DNA from 2 places in the Enterococcus gallinarum genome. Region 2 is predicted to be linked to the other one. Evidence: predicted binding sites of a transcription regulator. Region 2 holds the regulator's gene; the other holds the start of a gene.
The links. The regulator HrcA, encoded in region 2, represses chaperone genes, less so after heat shock. The targets are predictions, from matches to a motif close to TTAGCACTCNNNNNNNNNGAGTGCTAA.
Positions count from the first base shown of each region.

Region 1 (8,448 bases), 1.0 Mb from region 2:
AATCCGAAAATCTTGATCTTAGATGAAGCAACGAGCTCTGTGGACACACGGCTCGAAGCGTTGATCCAAAAAGCGATGGACAAAGTGATGGAAGGACGAACCAGTTTCGTCATTGCTCACCGGTTGTCTACGATTCGGGAAGCCGATTTGATCTTAGTCATGGATCAAGGAGCAATCATAGAAAAAGGCAATCATGAAACACTACTGGCAGCTGGCGGATTTTACAGTCAGCTTTATCAGAGTCAGTTTTCAGAAGAAGCAGAATAGGTCAAAAGAGTGTGGTGTCAGCCGCACTCTTTTTTTGTATGAAGTGTGAAGATATCCGCATATAGTCGCTGTTCTCTTACGGACTGATTCATGGTTTTCATAGTTATTCATGGTATCATGGGTACAGGAATAGAGTAGTATAGTAGTAAAGTATAGTAGTAAAGTATAGTAGTAAAGTGTAGTAGTAAAGTGTAGTGGAGAAAGAAAAATCCTAAAGGAGTTTAACAATGGATCGGAAAAAAGAGACAAATAGCCAAAAACGAAATCAACTAAACGCAGAAACTGCTAGTACGCAAAACTTTATCGCGCCAAATGCGACTGTCGTCGGAGATGTCACCATCGGCAGTGAGGCGACTGTCTGGTTCCAAGCAGTTTTGCGGGGAGATGCAAATTATATTCGAGTAGGTGAGCGGACCAATATTCAAGATGGGACGATCATTCATGTGGATCATGATGCACCCACTATCATTGCAGAAGATGTGACTGTCGGTCATCAGTGCATGCTTCATGGCTGTAAGATTGAAAAAGGGGCCTTAATCGGCATGAGTTCCATTGTTTTGAACCATGCAGTTATCGGTGAAAACAGTTTGATTGGTGCCGGTTCTTTAGTTACTCAAGGAACGATCATTCCGCCCAATGTGCTGGCTTTTGGACGTCCTGCTAAAGTGATTCGTCCGTTGACAGAGGAAGAAATTGCCAAAAACAAAGCCAATATCGCCCATTATGTTTCCTTGGGAAAAGACTACTTGCAAGGGAAATATGTTTATTAATGGCAAGCGAAGTCAATCGGATCTCGTTTAATGTCGCAAAAAAAACCAGCGTGCTTCAGCACAGCTGGTTTTTTGATGGATGAATTATTTTAAGCTGTTTGATTCCATGATCTCGTCGATCAAGCCGTAATCTTTTGCTTCTTGAGCAGTCATGAAGTTATCACGGTCTGTGTCTTTTTCGATGACTTCGATTGGTTGACCTGTTCGCTCAGACAAGATTTTGTTTAGGCGTTCGCGAGTTTGCAAAATGTGACGAGCTGCGATTTCGATCTCTGTTGCTTGTCCTTGTGCGCCACCTAATGGTTGGTGGATCATGATCTCAGCATTTGGCAAAGCAAAGCGTTTGCCTTTTTCACCAGCTGTCAATAAGAATGAACCCATTGAGGCAGCCATCCCCATAACGATCGTTTGCACGTCTGCTTTGATGAAGTTCATGGTATCAAAGATTGCTAGTCCGGCTGTTACGCTTCCGCCTGGTGAGTTGATGTACAAGTAGATATCTTTTTCAGAATCTTGTGCATCCAAGAATAAAAGTTGGGCGATGATCGAATTGGCTAAATCATCTGTTACTTGACCACTTAACATAATGATGCGGTCTTTTAATAGACGAGAATAGATATCATAGGCTCTTTCGCCACGAGATGATTGTTCAATGACTGTAGGAATTAAATTCATTTTTTAGTCCTCCTAAAAATCGATATAGATATAGTTTAGCACAAAGTTTTTGCAATATCTAAAAGTAAGTATACCCATTAGGTCAATAAAGGTCAAATAAAAAGTTCGTTATCTTTTTTGCCTCTCTTTTAAATTATGATACAATAAAAAGAAAGTAAGCATGAAAGGGTCAGAAGAAAATGGCAGTAGCGATTGCAGGTTTTATCGGCGTATTAGTAGGCGCCTTATTAGTAACGATCATCTTCAATCTCAGAATTCGTTACGATGAACAAAAAGAAAAACGGCGACGGCTGTTGGAGCATAAAGTCAAAGAAATCGAGACACTTCTCCAATTGAACCGGAAAATCAGCGAAATTTTACAAAAACGGGTGATCCTGATGGACGAATATGTCAGTTTCGATGCTTTCGATGACTGTTATATAACGATCGATGATTTTGCTTATTTACAGTCTTTTGCTGCACAGAATAACTTTTATTTGCCGAATTATTTTTTAGAAGAATTTTTCAAGAAAATCGGTACCCGCAGAGTGATCCTTTCACCAGAAGAAACGGTGAAGATCGGCGGTTATACGTATAAAGGCGGTCGTGTCATCATGGAGAATTTCTTGGATACACTGACTGAAATGGTCAATGAGCGCAAAACGCAAATGAAAAATTTGACCAATGAACCATTAACTTATTTTTCTAAACCATTATAGTCGAGTCAATCGAGAATGGGGCTATAACATTGAGTCTGTGACAGAAGTTGCAACGAGATGATCCGAAGGACGTGAACGGAATTGCGCTCTCCATCGTGTATTTGATGAAGACCTGCTGCAGAGTAGGAGCAATTTCATGATTGTTGGGAGGATCATTTTGTGGAAAAACTTCTGTCATAGCCTCTTTTTTTGTTGATTCTCTGATATATACAAATCCTAGCGATGCCTTTAGAAAATGAGGATGGCACAAGGAGTAGGAGTTTGGTTCTATGGGGTTCCGTGGTAAAATAGAAAAAGATTGGAGTGAAACAAATGGTACAAATCGTTGCCCATCGTGGCAGTAGTGGAGACCGTCCAGAGAACACGTTACCAGCCTTTGCAGAAGCAGTTCGGGTCAAAGCCGATATCATTGAACTAGATGTTCATCTATCAAAGGATGGTCACCTGATCGTAATGCATGATGAAACAGTCGATCGCACCACGAACGGCAAAGGCCGAATTTGTGATAAAACGCTGACAGAACTAAAAGAATTGAATGCCGGCAGCTGGTTCTCAGAAGATTATGCCGCCACAAAAGTGCCGACGTTGAAGGAAGTCCTCGATCTTTTAGCAGCAAAGAATTATCGTGGTATTTTAACGATTGAATTGAAAACAGACCATTACGAGTATCAAGGGATCGAAAAGAAAGTATCTGAATTGTTAGCCAGTCAAAGCTGGCCCTTTACTCATTGGTATTGTTCATTCAATGTTGACACATTGGATCGATTGTATGCGATTGAACCGCAAGCAACCTTTGACTTTATTATGGGAAAATCGGAGGCGAAACCTCCGTTAGCATTGTCGCGCCCTTACATTGAAGGGATTCATCCTGCCTATGAGTGGGTCAAGAAACATGAGGAACAGATCGCGGATTATCCGATTGCCATTCGTCCTTGGACAGTCGATACAGAAGCGGAAATTCGTCACTGTCTTACAGTAGGGGTCACGGGAATTATTACCAATTTTCCTGAGCGAGTCCGGGAAGTCCAAAGGAAGGTTCAGGAGGAAGCTCATTGATGGAAAAAGTGATTGTGGTAGTCGGACCGACTGCGGTTGGAAAAACGGCCTTAAGCATCGAACTGGCGAAAAAGTATCAGGGAGAAGTGATCAGCGGCGACTCCATGCAGATCTATCGTGGCTTAGATATTGGGACAGCCAAGGTAACAGCTGCAGAAATGCAAGGAATCCCTCATCATCTGATCGATATTCGCGACAGCCATGAATCCTATTCTGTGGCAGAATTTCAAAAAGAAGCCCGCGAGTTGATCACGGCCATCCATCAACGAGGCCATCTGCCTATCGTAGCAGGGGGAACCGGATTGTACATCCAAGCTTTGCTCTATGACTATCAATTAGGAGCCGCTGAGGAAAGTGATCCTTCCGTTCGGCAGCGCTACCAGCAAGAAGCAGCAAGAATTGGCAAAGAAGCGCTATGGCAAAAGTTGCAGGCATTAGATCCTTTAGCCGCAGCAAAGATCCATTACAACAATGAACGTAAAGTGATCCGCGCGTTGGAAGTCTTGGAAACAACGGGAATAAGCATTGCAGCCCCGACTACTGCACCGGAAGCGGTATACGATTATTTTATGATTGGGCTTTCCACAGACCGACAGTTGTTGTATCAGCGTATTGACCAGCGAGTCGATCAAATGGTGGCAGCAGGTTTGGTTGCGGAAGCACAACAGGTGCTGATCCATCCTGAGACCCAAGCAGCAAAAGGAATCGGGTACAAAGAATTTGCCCCTTATTTTGCCGGTACATGTTCATTAGAAGAAACGGTCGCACAAATCAAACAACAGTCTCGCAGGTACGCCAAACGGCAACTGACTTGGTTCAAGAATCGTCTCGCTCCTAGATGGGTCGATCTTGTCCAGCATCCTGAGGACGTATCTTCGATCGAAAAAGCGATCGACCAATGGTTGGAGGAGAAGGAATGACACAAGAACGCGTAATCCTTGTTGGCGTAGAAACAGAACGAAATTATTCGACCTTTGCGTCCTCAATGAATGAATTGAAAAGTTTGACCAAAACAGCAAACGGAGAGGTGATTTTTTCACTGATCCAAAAACGGCCGCAAGTTGATCGGCAAACAGTGATCGGAAAAGGAAAATTGGCGGAACTGCAACAGTTAGTGGATGCCCATGAAGCTGATTTGGTGATTTTCAATCATGAATTGACACCCCGACAAAGCCAGTTGATTGGTGAAGAATTAGGGGCGCCAGTTATTGATCGTGTCCAATTGATTTTAGATATCTTTGCTATGCGCGCTCGTTCAAAAGAAGGAAAACTGCAAGTAGAGCTGGCACAATTAGATTATTTGCTGCCTCGATTGATCGGACAAGGGAAAAATATGTCCCGTCTGGGGGGCGGTATTGGAACGAGAGGACCAGGAGAAACCAAACTGGAGACGGATCGACGCCATATCCGCAATCGGATCACGATCATTAAACGAGAGTTGAAGGAAGTCGCTGCTCATCGTGATCGTACCCGTCAGAAACGCCGCGACAGTCAAGTCTTTCAGATCGGTTTGATCGGGTACACCAATGCTGGGAAATCAACGATTTTGAATTTATTGACTAGTGCGGATACCTATGAGCAAGACCAACTGTTTGCGACGTTAGATCCTTTGACAAAGCGTTGGCGGTTGCCGGAAGGATTGGAAGTGACCGTTACCGATACTGTCGGCTTTATTCAAGAACTGCCGACACAATTGATCGATGCCTTTCATTCTACATTAGAAGAGAGTCAAAATATGGATCTGCTGCTGCATGTGGTTGATGCTGGTTCTCATGATCGGCAACAGCAAGAAAAAACAGTTTTAGCATTGATGGAAGAACTGTCATTGACGCAAGTCCCAGTTCTGACGATCTATAATAAAGCTGATCGCATTGATCCAGAACAATTTGTGCCGACGCTGTTCCCCAATGTTTTGATTTCTGCCAAGAGCAGTAAAGGGAAAGAACAACTGATCCAAGCAATTAAAATGGAACTCATGCAAATCATGCAGCCTTATCAAACCGTTTTAGCTGCCAATGAAGGCAAGCGATTGAACCGTTTGAAGCGGGAAACACTCTTGCTTACCAATGACTTTGACGAGGAAGATCAAACCTATCACCTAAAAGGTTTTGCATTGCCAGGTTCTGCCGGGATCTATCCAACAATTGAAGAGTAACGCTCAGGAAATGAAGTGGTCGAGCTGTGTGTAGGGAATTCTAATACCTGCACGCAGTTTTTTTTTTCAGTTATTACCATTGGAAATTTTTTTCATTCAACCAGTAAAAGGATGATTTTCTTGTGATTGTTCTGCCAAACAGAAAAAAATAAATGTCTATGTCACTTTTTCTTACATGAAGGGTTGACAGTGGAAAAAACAATTGGTATAGTTTCAATTAAGTTATGCAGGATCATCTAAATGAGGGAGGCGCCACGTTATGCGGGAAAAAGAGTTGCGGCGTTCGATGTCTGTCTTTCCGATTGGAACAGTGATGAAACTAACGGATCTGACGGCTCGTCAAATTCGTTACTATGAAGAACAAGAACTGATCCATCCAGAACGCAGTGATGGTAATCGACGCATGTATTCATTAAATGATATCGATACGCTATTAGAAATCAAAGACTATCTGTCGGATGGTTTGAATATGGCTGGGATCAAACGTGTGTACGAGATGAAAATTGCCAAAGAACAAGAAGCAAAGAACAAACCGCCACTGACTGACGAAGATGTTCGTCGAATCTTTTATGACGAACTCCTAGCGCAAGGTGGTCTGAATCAACAACAGCCATTCCAACAAAAAGGTCCGCTAATGTAGATCAATGTTGTGGCACGAAAGAATAAAGGTCAAAGGAAGGGATATTATGCCGAAAATTGAAAGAACAGCCGAAGATATCAAACAAATCGTTAAAGACGAGAATGTACGTTTCTTGCGCTTGATGTTTACTGACATCTTGGGAACGATCAAAAATGTAGAAGTGCCAGTTAGCCAATTGGAAAAAGTACTTGAGAACAAAATGATGTTCGATGGCTCCTCCATTGAAGGATTCGTACGGATTGAAGAAAGTGATATGTACCTTTACCCAGATTTATCTACTTGGATGATTTTCCCATGGGAAAGTGAGCATGGCAAAGTCGCTCGTTTGATTTGTGATATCTACAACCCTGATGGCACGCCATTTGCTGGCGATCCTCGCGGCAATTTAAAACGGGCACTATCAGATATGGAATCTCTAGGTTTTACTTCTTTCAATCTTGGGCCTGAACCGGAATTTTTCCTTTTCAAATTAGATGAAGATGGCGAAATCACAACAGACCTAAATGACAAAGGCGGCTATTTTGATTTTGCACCGACTGACTTAGGTGAGAACTGCCGCCGCGATATCGTATTAGAATTAGAAAGCCTTGGTTTTGAAGTGGAAGCCTCCCACCACGAAGTAGCACCAGGCCAGCACGAAATCGACTTTAAATATGCCGATGCGGTAGAAGCGTGCGATAACATCCAAACTTTCAAATTAGTTGTCAAAACGATTGCCCGCAAACACGGCTTGCATGCGACATTTATGCCAAAACCATTATATGGCATCAATGGGTCAGGTATGCACTGCAATATGTCCTTGTTCAATGGAAAAGAAAATGTCTTCTTTGATGAAGAAGGACCAATGCAGTTGAGCCAAACGGCGTATCATTTCCTAGCCGGTTTGATTGAACATGCCCGTGCTTATACAGCAGTCTGCAACCCAACAGTCAATTCTTACAAACGTCTGGTCCCAGGTTACGAAGCACCGGTTTATGTTGCTTGGTCAGGACGCAACCGTTCACCACTGATTCGTGTTCCTGAATCTCGCGGCTTGTCCACCCGGTTAGAATTGCGCTCCGTTGATCCATCCGCTAATCCGTATTTGGCAATGGCTGTCTTGCTGCAAGCCGGTTTAGATGGTATCCGTCGTGAGTTGACACCGCCGCCTGCAGTGGACCGCAACATTTATGTGATGAATGAAGAAGAACGTGCAGAAGCACAAATCGAAGACCTGCCATCAACGATCCACAATGCGATCAAAGAATTGCGTAAAGATGACGTGATGATCGATGCATTGGGCAAACACATTTTTGCGAACTTTGTGGAAGCCAAACGTTTGGAATGGGCCGCTTTCCGTCAAACAGTTTCTGAGTGGGAACGCGAGCAGTACCTTGAATTGTACTAATCAATTACTAGTCGTTCGATCTGCAGAGGCAACAAACGAATAAGTCATTGGAAGATGGTCCTTAGAATCTATTGAAGCGTCTGTGACAACCGATACAAAAAAAGAAACCGCTAGAGAAAACCAATCTAGCGGTTTTGTTCTGTTATCTATTCAAAGTAGAAGACAGGAATCGAACCTGCACCTTGTTTTCGCAAAAATGATAAGAAAACGATTTCTGATCATTTGTAACAAAACAAGTAAAGCACCGAGCTTCCTCTACAAGAATCATTATGACAAGCAGACCCAAAGAATCCATTAAGAAAGTAAGAAAGAAGTTTAGCGATTTGTGAATGTTCATCGAAATCAGCGATTTTTCGATGTATCCGCATCCAGAAAGGATTCGAGAAAAGTTTGCTTGACTTTTGCTAGGCAAGATTGTATCATTTTGTTTGGGCACTCTTGAAAAAGAGTCAGAAAGTGATTTAGAATTTTCGCTCCCTATTCATTTATGGATAGGGAGCTTTTCTTATTTTCTAAGTGCTTTTCCTGCAAAATAGTTTAAAAGGAGTTTTTCAGTTTATGACAAAATATATTTTTGTAACCGGCGGTGTGGTTTCTTCGATCGGTAAAGGTATTGTGGCAGCATCACTAGGACGCTTATTGAAGAATCGTGGCTTAAAAGTAACGATCCAAAAGTTTGATCCTTACATCAATGTTGATCCAGGAACGATGAGCCCATACCAACATGGTGAGGTATTCGTGACCGATGATGGTGCAGAAACAGATTTGGACTTAGGCCATTATGAACGTTTCATCGACAT
Region 1 is NZ_CP050816.1:3,408,640-3,417,087, reverse strand. It holds gene HED61_RS16510 (ABC transporter ATP-binding protein) at 1-267, shown strand, start outside; gene HED61_RS16505 (gamma carbonic anhydrase family protein) at 495-1,037, shown strand; gene clpP (ATP-dependent Clp endopeptidase proteolytic subunit ClpP) at 1,122-1,712, opposite strand; gene HED61_RS16495 (hypothetical protein) at 1,892-2,410, shown strand; gene HED61_RS16490 (glycerophosphodiester phosphodiesterase) at 2,723-3,466, shown strand; gene miaA (tRNA (adenosine(37)-N6)-dimethylallyltransferase MiaA) at 3,466-4,386, shown strand; gene hflX (GTPase HflX) at 4,383-5,621, shown strand; gene HED61_RS16475 (MerR family transcriptional regulator) at 5,881-6,261, shown strand; gene glnA (type I glutamate--ammonia ligase) at 6,308-7,648, shown strand; gene HED61_RS16465 (CTP synthase) at 8,207-8,448, shown strand, end outside.
Region 1: a site for HrcA is predicted at 1,748-1,774, ahead of clpP (ATP-dependent Clp endopeptidase proteolytic subunit ClpP). Genes of this name have one in related genera too.

Region 2 (8,448 bases):
AAAAAGGCATGATCTGTCTTTGTTTACAGATCTTTGCAAGGTAAATCAAAGCAAACAAAAAGAGGCACTGACTATTCAATCAGTACCTCTTAGAGAATGACTCTAGGACTCTTCTTTCCCAACGAAAGAGACTCTTAGAGTGATTTATCCAGATGAGGGAACGATTAATAGGCATGACAAATCAGTATGCTGCTTTTTAGCACCATACAACAACATACCAATGCAAAGTTGTTGTTTGTCATGTCTATGTCCCCTCCTTTTTAAGCTTGTAAACAAAATAGCATGGGAAAAAATAGAAGTCAATCTTTTTTTCTTTGTGAAAAATTTTTGGTGACATATGCATCGACAGCCTGAAACGCATTTGCTACCTCTTCTGCTGTGATCTTAAAGGGCATTCGATGGATCGTTTCATTAGGGATAGTGGCTTGAATACCGATTGCTAGTAATTCCTGATCGCTAAGTGAGTCCATCTGCATTTCTGCTAACGTTGTTGGTAACCCCAGAGCTTGATATAAAACAATATAACGTTCCAACTCGTTTGTATCTTGTTCCAACAGCAATTGCATCAACGTCGTATAGGCAATTTTTTCTCCGTGAGAAAGTTGGTGGAACTTCCCAGTAGCGGCTGTCAACCCATTATGGATCGCATGAGCTGCTGCTAGTCCTCCACTTTCAAATCCTAGTCCGCTCAAAAGTGTATTCGCCTCCACTACTTGATCGAAAGCGGCTGTTACCTGTTGCTGCTGATTGGCTTTATAGGCAGCGACCCCATTGGCAAACAGCACTGCTTCACATTTCTCAGCAATTGCCAGAGCTGCTAAAGTCGGCCGGCCTCCTACGAGATTCTGAGCGCTGCTTTTAGCTACTGCTCTGGCTTCAACATACGTCGCCAATCCATCGGCGATGCCGAAAGTTAATAATTTTGCAGGTGCCTTGGCTAACAGAGTTGTATCAACCAAGACCAGTTCTGGATTCTTCGGATAATAACTATACTGTTCAAACTTCCCTTCTTCCGAATAAAGAACCGAGATGGAGGAGGTAGGGGCATCTGTTGAGGCAACTGTTGGTACGACAGCAACCGCTCGCTTCAATTGATGGGCCACTGCTTTACCGGTATCGATCACCTTTCCGCCACCAAGAGCAACAACTGCTGCCACTTCTGCTCTTTCTGCTTCTTTTGCAATACGTCTGATTTCTGCATTGGAGGATTCACCGCTGAAATTTGCTAAGGTTACTTCGATTCCTAGATGGGCTAAATCACTTGCCAGTTCTTCGCCAGCAATCCTCCAAACAAATGGATCGGTTATTAGTAATAATTTATCTCCTAATGAGCTAATATAGTGCAAGCCTTTTTTTAATACGTTTTCTCCTTGAATGTAGCGTTGCGGACTAACAAATATTTTTTCCATGAACTCTCCTACTTTCAGTTTTTTATACCAATTCCCGACTTTGTTAAAAATTTCACAAAAACTAGTAAAAGCGCAGCCTGAAAAAGTGGTTTTCTTCAGGCTCCGCTTATTATTTTTTCTTACCACCAAAAGCATCTTTCATTTTATCAAAAAATCCTTCGGGTTGTTGCTCGTTGGTTACATGGCCGCTTGCTTTTGCATAAGCCCGTAACGCTTCTTTTTGTTCTTCATTCAAATTCTTTGGTGTGATCAACTTAACTTTGACTTGTTGGTCACCATTGCCATTGCCACGTAATTTTGGTGCACCTTTGCCTCTTAGACGGAAATTCGTGCCCGTCTGGGTACCAGCAGGAATCTTCAATTTGACATTTCCGTGAACAGTCGGAACATTGACCTCGTCACCTAAAGCTGCTTGAACAAAGTTCAATGGTAATTCGTAATAAATTTCGGATCCATCACGATCGAAGATATCACTTTCCTCAACACGGAAAACGACATACAGGTCTCCATAAGGTCCGCCATTGCTGCCAGCTTCTCCTTGACCGGATAGGCGCATTTGTTGGCCATCTTCCACGCCAGCGGGTACATTGACTTTGACGCTATGTTTTTTCTTTTCGTGTCCTGTGCCATGACAAGTCGTACAAGGTTCTTTGATTTCTTTCCCTGTACCGTGACATACATCACAGGTTTGACGACTCATGACACGACCAAGAGGTGTTTGACGTTCCACATTGATCGTACCTGAGCCATGACATTTATGACAGGTCTCAGGTTGTGTTCCTGGTTTTGCGCCATTACCGCCACAAGTATGACAGGTTTCTTCGCGGTTATACTGAATATTTTTTTCCACACCAAAAATCGCTTCTTCGAAAGAAAGATCGACAGCATATTGCAAATCAGCTCCTTGTCGCGGAGCATTTGGATTTGCCGTTCTGCCACCGCCGCCAAAGAATGATTCAAAGATGTCTTCAAATCCACCAAAGCCACCACCGGAGAATCCCCCGCCGTTAAAGCCGCCAAAGCCGCCGCCATAACCACCACCGTAGTTCGGATCAGTTCCCGCGTGACCATATTGATCGTAAGCAGCTCGTTTTTGAGGATCGCTCAGTATTTCATATGCTTCAGAAATTTCTTTGAATTTTGCTTCTGCATCAGGTTCTTTATTGATGTCTGGATGATACTTTTTGGAAAGCTTCCGATATGCTTTTTTTATTTCGTCATCCGAAGCCCCTTTTTGTAGACCTAAGACCTCATAATAATCTCTTTTGTCTGCCATTGGCTTCCCTCCACTATTTTCTTGCGTCCCTCGTATTTTAGCATATAATTTGCTTCAGAAAAATACGTTTCAGAAATTCATAAGAAAAAGCCAAAGTGGTGACTTTGGCTTTTTCACAAACAGCGATTATTTATCGTCGCCGTCTACTTCTTCAAAATCGGCGTCTACCACATCGTCTGCGCCGCCTTGTGCAGCTTCTGGATTTTCTTGTGCTTGTTGTTGTGCAGCTTGCTCATACAACTTCACTGTCAAGTTTTGTACGATTTCATTCAATGCATCGCGTTTTGTTTTCATTTCTTCGATATTGTTTGCATCGACAGCAGCTTTCAACTCATCACGAGCTTCTTCCGCTTTCTTCACTTCATCGGCATCTACCTTGCCTTCAAGCTCTTTCAATGTTTTGTCAACAGTGAATAGTAATGCGTCGACATCATTACGCAAATCAACTTCTTCTTTACGTTGTTTGTCTGCTTCCGCATTTGCTTCCGCATCTTTAACCATCCGTTCAATTTCTTCATCGGTTAGACCTGAAGAAGATTTGATCGTGATTTTTTGTTCTTTTTGAGTTCCTAAATCTTTTGCAGATACATTTACGATACCATTTTTATCAATATCAAATGTTACTTCGATTTGTGGAATTCCTCGAGGTGCTGGTGGAATTTCCGTTAATTGGAATCTTCCTAATGTCTTGTTGTCAGCAGCCATTGGACGTTCGCCTTGTAGGACATGGATGTCTACAGCAGGTTGATTGTCTGCAGCTGTTGAGAAGACTTGTGATTTGCTTGTTGGGATCGTCGTATTGCGATCGATCAACTTCGTAAAGACGCCGCCCATTGTTTCGATACCCAATGATAATGGTGTGACATCAAGTAAAACGACATCTTTCACATCACCAGTGATCACGCCACCTTGAATCGCAGCACCCATTGCTACTACTTCATCTGGGTTCACTGATTTGTTTGGTTCTTTATTGGTTTCTTTGCGAACTGCTTCGACGACTGCAGGAATCCGAGTTGATCCACCGACTAAGATCACTTCATCGATTTCAGATTGTGAAAGACCAGCATCTTTTAGCGCTTGACGTACAGGAACTTTTGTCCGTTCGACTAAATCAGCGGTTAATTCATCAAATTTTGCCCGTGTCAATGTCATTTCTAAGTGCAATGGACCAGCATCGCCAGCTGTAATAAATGGCAAGCTGATTTGTGTACTTGTCACACCTGAAAGGTCTTTTTTCGCTTTTTCAGCAGCATCTTTCAGACGTTGCAATGCCATTTTGTCTTTACCTAAATCAATGCCATTTTCTTTTTTGAATTCTGCAACCATGTGATCGATAATCTTGTTATCAAAGTCATCTCCACCTAGATTGTTGTCCCCAGCAGTAGACAACACATCGAATACGCCATCCCCTAATTCAAGGATCGATACGTCAAATGTACCCCCACCAAGGTCGAAGACTAAGATTTTTTCGTCTTTGTCTGTTTTGTCTAATCCATAAGCTAAAGCTGCTGCTGTTGGTTCGTTGACGATTCGTTCTACTTCTAATCCGGCAATTTTACCAGCATCTTTTGTTGCTTGACGTTGTGCATCATTGAAGTAAGCAGGAACAGTGATAACTGCTTTGTCTACTTTTTCTCCTAGATAATCTTCAGCAAATCCTTTGATATATTGTAGGACCATTGCAGAGATTTCTTGAGGAGTGTATGATTTCCCTTCAACTTCTACTTTATAGCCAGCTTCACCCATATGACGTTTGATTGATGAAATCGTGTTAGGGTTCGTAACTGCTTGACGTTTAGCAACTTCCCCTACTTGGATCTCGCCGTTTTTAAATGAAACAACAGATGGTGTTGTACGATTTCCTTCTGGATTGGTGATGATTTTTGCTTCGCCGCCTTCTAGGACAGCAACAGCTGAATTAGTTGTACCTAAGTCAATACCGATAATTTTACTCATAAGTAATACGCTCCTTTTCATTCATCGTTCTTTTATTTATTGTGCTACGATAACCATACTTGCACGCAAGACACGATCATGCAGCTTATAGCCCTTTTGCAATACTGTGACGATCGTATCCGCAGGCACATCTTCTGTCGCAGGTACGGTCTGTACCGCTTGATGAAGATTGGGATCGAAAGTTTCTCCTTCAGCAGGAATTTCTTCGATTCCTTCTTCTTTCAACGCTTGACGCAAACTTTCCAACACCATTTCGACACCTTTTTTCAAGTTAGCCGCTTGGTCTTCTTCCACATTTGCTGCCATAGCGCGTTCCAAATTATCGATCGCTGGCAATAATTTTTTGCCCAAATCTTGCGAACGGTATTTTTGCAACAATTCACGTTCATTACGGTTTCTTGCTGTAATATTAGCGATTTCGGCCCGTGCGCGCAGAAATTGGTCTTCTAGTTCATTGTTTTTTTCTTTTAAACTGTCGATCTCGCTTTTTTCTACTTCTGCTTCTGATAGACCAGCTGCATCGATTTCTTCTTCTGACGGTTCTGTCAGAGGCTCTTCAGTTGTCTCAAGATCTTTTTCTACCTGTTCTTCTTTTTCTGACACTTGCTACCATCCCTTCTATAATTCACTTATTTGATCATTCACTGTTTGCATCTAGTGTGCGATAGTAATCAGCCAATGTCATTGCTAATTCTCGACGAAAGGCATCCATCAGTCCAAACATTCGCGAATAAGGCATACTAGAAGGACCTAATAAAGCAATCGTCCCTTGGCCATGACCTTCAATGTCATAGCTTGCTTGAATCAAACTCATATTTTGGAGTAATTCATTCCCTAGTTCCTGACCAATGCGGATCTGAATCGTGGAGTCTCTCGGTGCCAATAATTGTGTGAGTTCTTCTGCATTTTTCATGAAAGAGTACATCGACTTAAACTGACGAACATCTTGACTTGGTTCAAAATCTAATAGATTCATCCGTCCGCCGACGTAAATTTTCTCTTCAAAGAGATGACTCAACATATCATCGAATAAATCAATGATTCCTTCTGTTGTTTGAAAATACTTGTGCAAAATCATCGGAATCTCTGTTCGCAATCGATGATAGACCGTCATGAGCGGTTCACCCACTAATTTTTCATTGATAATCCGAACCATCTTTTCTAAGTCGCTGCTATCCATCGATGAAGGTAATGAAAAAATCTGATTTTCAACATTGCCTTTATCCGTAACAATGATAGCAATAATTTGTCGGGCATTCAAAGGTACGATCCGAAAGCCAGTTAATTTCCGTTCTTTGACATCCGGTCCTAACGATAATGCGGTATAGCTCGTAAGGTTGGATAGGATCGTAGCAGATTGCTGAATGATTTCATTGATTTCATGAAATTCTTTCCCCAAGGAATGGCGAATTGCTTTGATCTCATTTTGATTGACTTTTGATGGTCTTAATAAGTGATCAACGTAATAGCGGTAGCCGGCCATTGAAGGAACACGTCCAGAAGAGGAATGTGTCTTCAATAAGAGACCCGCTTCTTCTAAGGCCTTCATCTCATTGCGGATGGTAGCCGAACTTGCTTCAACCCCATCCTCCATCAATCGTTTGGAGCCCGTAGGCTGACCAGTATCCGTATAATTTTGGATGATGAGGTGTAAAATAGTTTGTTGTCGTTGTGTCAACATCTTATCCACTCCTCCGTTAGCACTCTTTCACATTAAGTGCTAACACGATTATTAATATACCATATTTCCTACGAATGTCAAGAATTTGACACAGATTTTTAGCACTCTTATAGAGAGAGTGCTAATCCACTTCATTGTCAATTAACTCCAAAAAAAGAAGATCGAAAACAGCTCGATCTTCTTGGTTATTCTTAACTTAATAAAAATTTTTCAAATACATCATTGCCGATAAACATCCCAGACTTTGTTAAATAAACGCGGTCTCCTTCTGAGACTAACCAGCCATTTTTAGAAAGTTCTTCAACGACATTGCCATAGATCGAATCAAAAGAACAGGCAAATTTATTTGAAAAGGCTGTTTTCGATACACCTTGTTTCTTCCGTAATCCAAGAAACATTTCTTCTTCCATTTGATTGCTGGTCGTTAACGATTCTGTTTCATGGATCGGCAGTTGATCTTCCCTCAATGGACGCAGATAGTGCTGGATCGGTCCAAAGTTTTTGTATCTCGTCTGTCCGATATAACCACTCGCTCCTGCGCCAAATCCGTAATAATGTTCATTATTCCAATAAACAAGATTGTGCTTAGACTCATATCCTGGCCGGGCAAAATTACTGATCTCATATTGCGATAAGCCAGCTTTAGCCATTGCAGTGATGGCTTCTTCAAACATTTGTGTCTCAGATTCCTGAGAAGGCAACTCCATTTTCCCTTGCCTAACCCAATTCATGAACATCGTTTTGTTCTCTAAAATCAGTGAATACATAGCATAGTGAGGCAAACCCAAATCAATCGCTCGTGTTAGCGTATCTCGAAAACTTTCCATCGTTTGTCCAGGTAAAGCATAAATCAGATCGATCGTAATATTTTGAAAATCATGTTTATCTAACAACCGAATCGTTTGATAGACATCCTCTGCCGTGTGCTTGCGGCCGATTTTCTTTAACAAGCGGTTATCAAAAGTCTGCACCCCCATCGACAACCGATCAATGCCCAGATTTTTCAAAACTAGCAATTTATCTTCCGTTAAATCCCCAGGATTGGCCTCTACCGTAAATTCTTTGGTCGTTTGCGTGGGCAGTAATTCATGTATGCCCGTAATCAGACGGTCTAGCTGCGCAGCCGAAAGGGAAGTCGGCGTTCCGCCGCCAATATAAATCGTCTCACAAGTAGTGATTGGTTGTTTTCTCACCGTTAGAGCGATTTCTTTCAGCAAACACTCGATGTATTCATCAACCGGTTGCCCTTCTAAAAAAACTTTATTAAAGTCACAGTAATAGCAAATATGTTCACAGAATGGGATGTGAATATAGGCAGAAGTACTGGTGGGAAGTGTATTGATTGGAATCTTATTCATGGTTTGCATATTTTTATTCCTTTCAGAGATCAAATCAACGTTCAACTGCACAAATACGGCTCGCAGCAAATGAACCTGATCCGAGGTATATCCGCTCCCCATTCTATCATAAGTAAGATTATCTCGAAACGCCTCTGCATTAAAAGTAGTTAGAAGCAGATCTCACTGCTATCCGTTAATAAGAATACAATCGCATGCGCAAAATTTTAAAATCTTCACCGATAAATGGGAAATAGGCTTCATCCCCATTCAGGCGACGATTTGTCCGCCATTGCCCATCTTGTAGAACCCCCTCTTCTAAAGAAAGGATACCTAAAGGATTAGAACCCTGCTGCGCTTGCAGATCCAATGCGAAATTAGCACCGGTGAGATAGTAATATTCTTTGTGTTTAATGATCAGACCTGCGGAATTGATCATTTTGTCTCGAGAAAATAATTTGACTGCCCAGCGATCCTGTCCATTTTCATACACAATTTGGTTCTGAGCCCCTTCTTTTTTTAAATGAGAAGATTTGAGCTTCCTGATCTTGCAACAGTGGCTCAAGGGCGGTGATGATTCGATATCCTTGGTTTAAATGAGGCAGTGTATCGGAAGAATCAAAGGCGTCTTTCGCTAATCCTAACTGGGATAAAAAGCGGTAATCCTGACTAGTATCATCCGTTAGAAGATCTTCGATACCAAAAGGTGAATAGCCGATTGCTCCTTGACCAAAAGCATAAAATAGATTCGAAATATATCTTTTGTCAATTCGGGTTTCCGGAATTAAC
Region 2 is NZ_CP050816.1:2,385,856-2,394,303, forward strand. It holds gene HED61_RS11800 (glycerol dehydrogenase) at 300-1,409, opposite strand; gene dnaJ (molecular chaperone DnaJ) at 1,519-2,685, opposite strand; gene dnaK (molecular chaperone DnaK) at 2,812-4,641, opposite strand; gene grpE (nucleotide exchange factor GrpE) at 4,678-5,244, opposite strand; gene hrcA (heat-inducible transcriptional repressor HrcA) at 5,279-6,322, opposite strand; gene hemW (radical SAM family heme chaperone HemW) at 6,514-7,680, opposite strand; gene HED61_RS11830 (DUF5597 domain-containing protein) at 7,856-8,152, opposite strand; gene HED61_RS11835 (beta-galactosidase) at 8,145-8,448, opposite strand, start outside.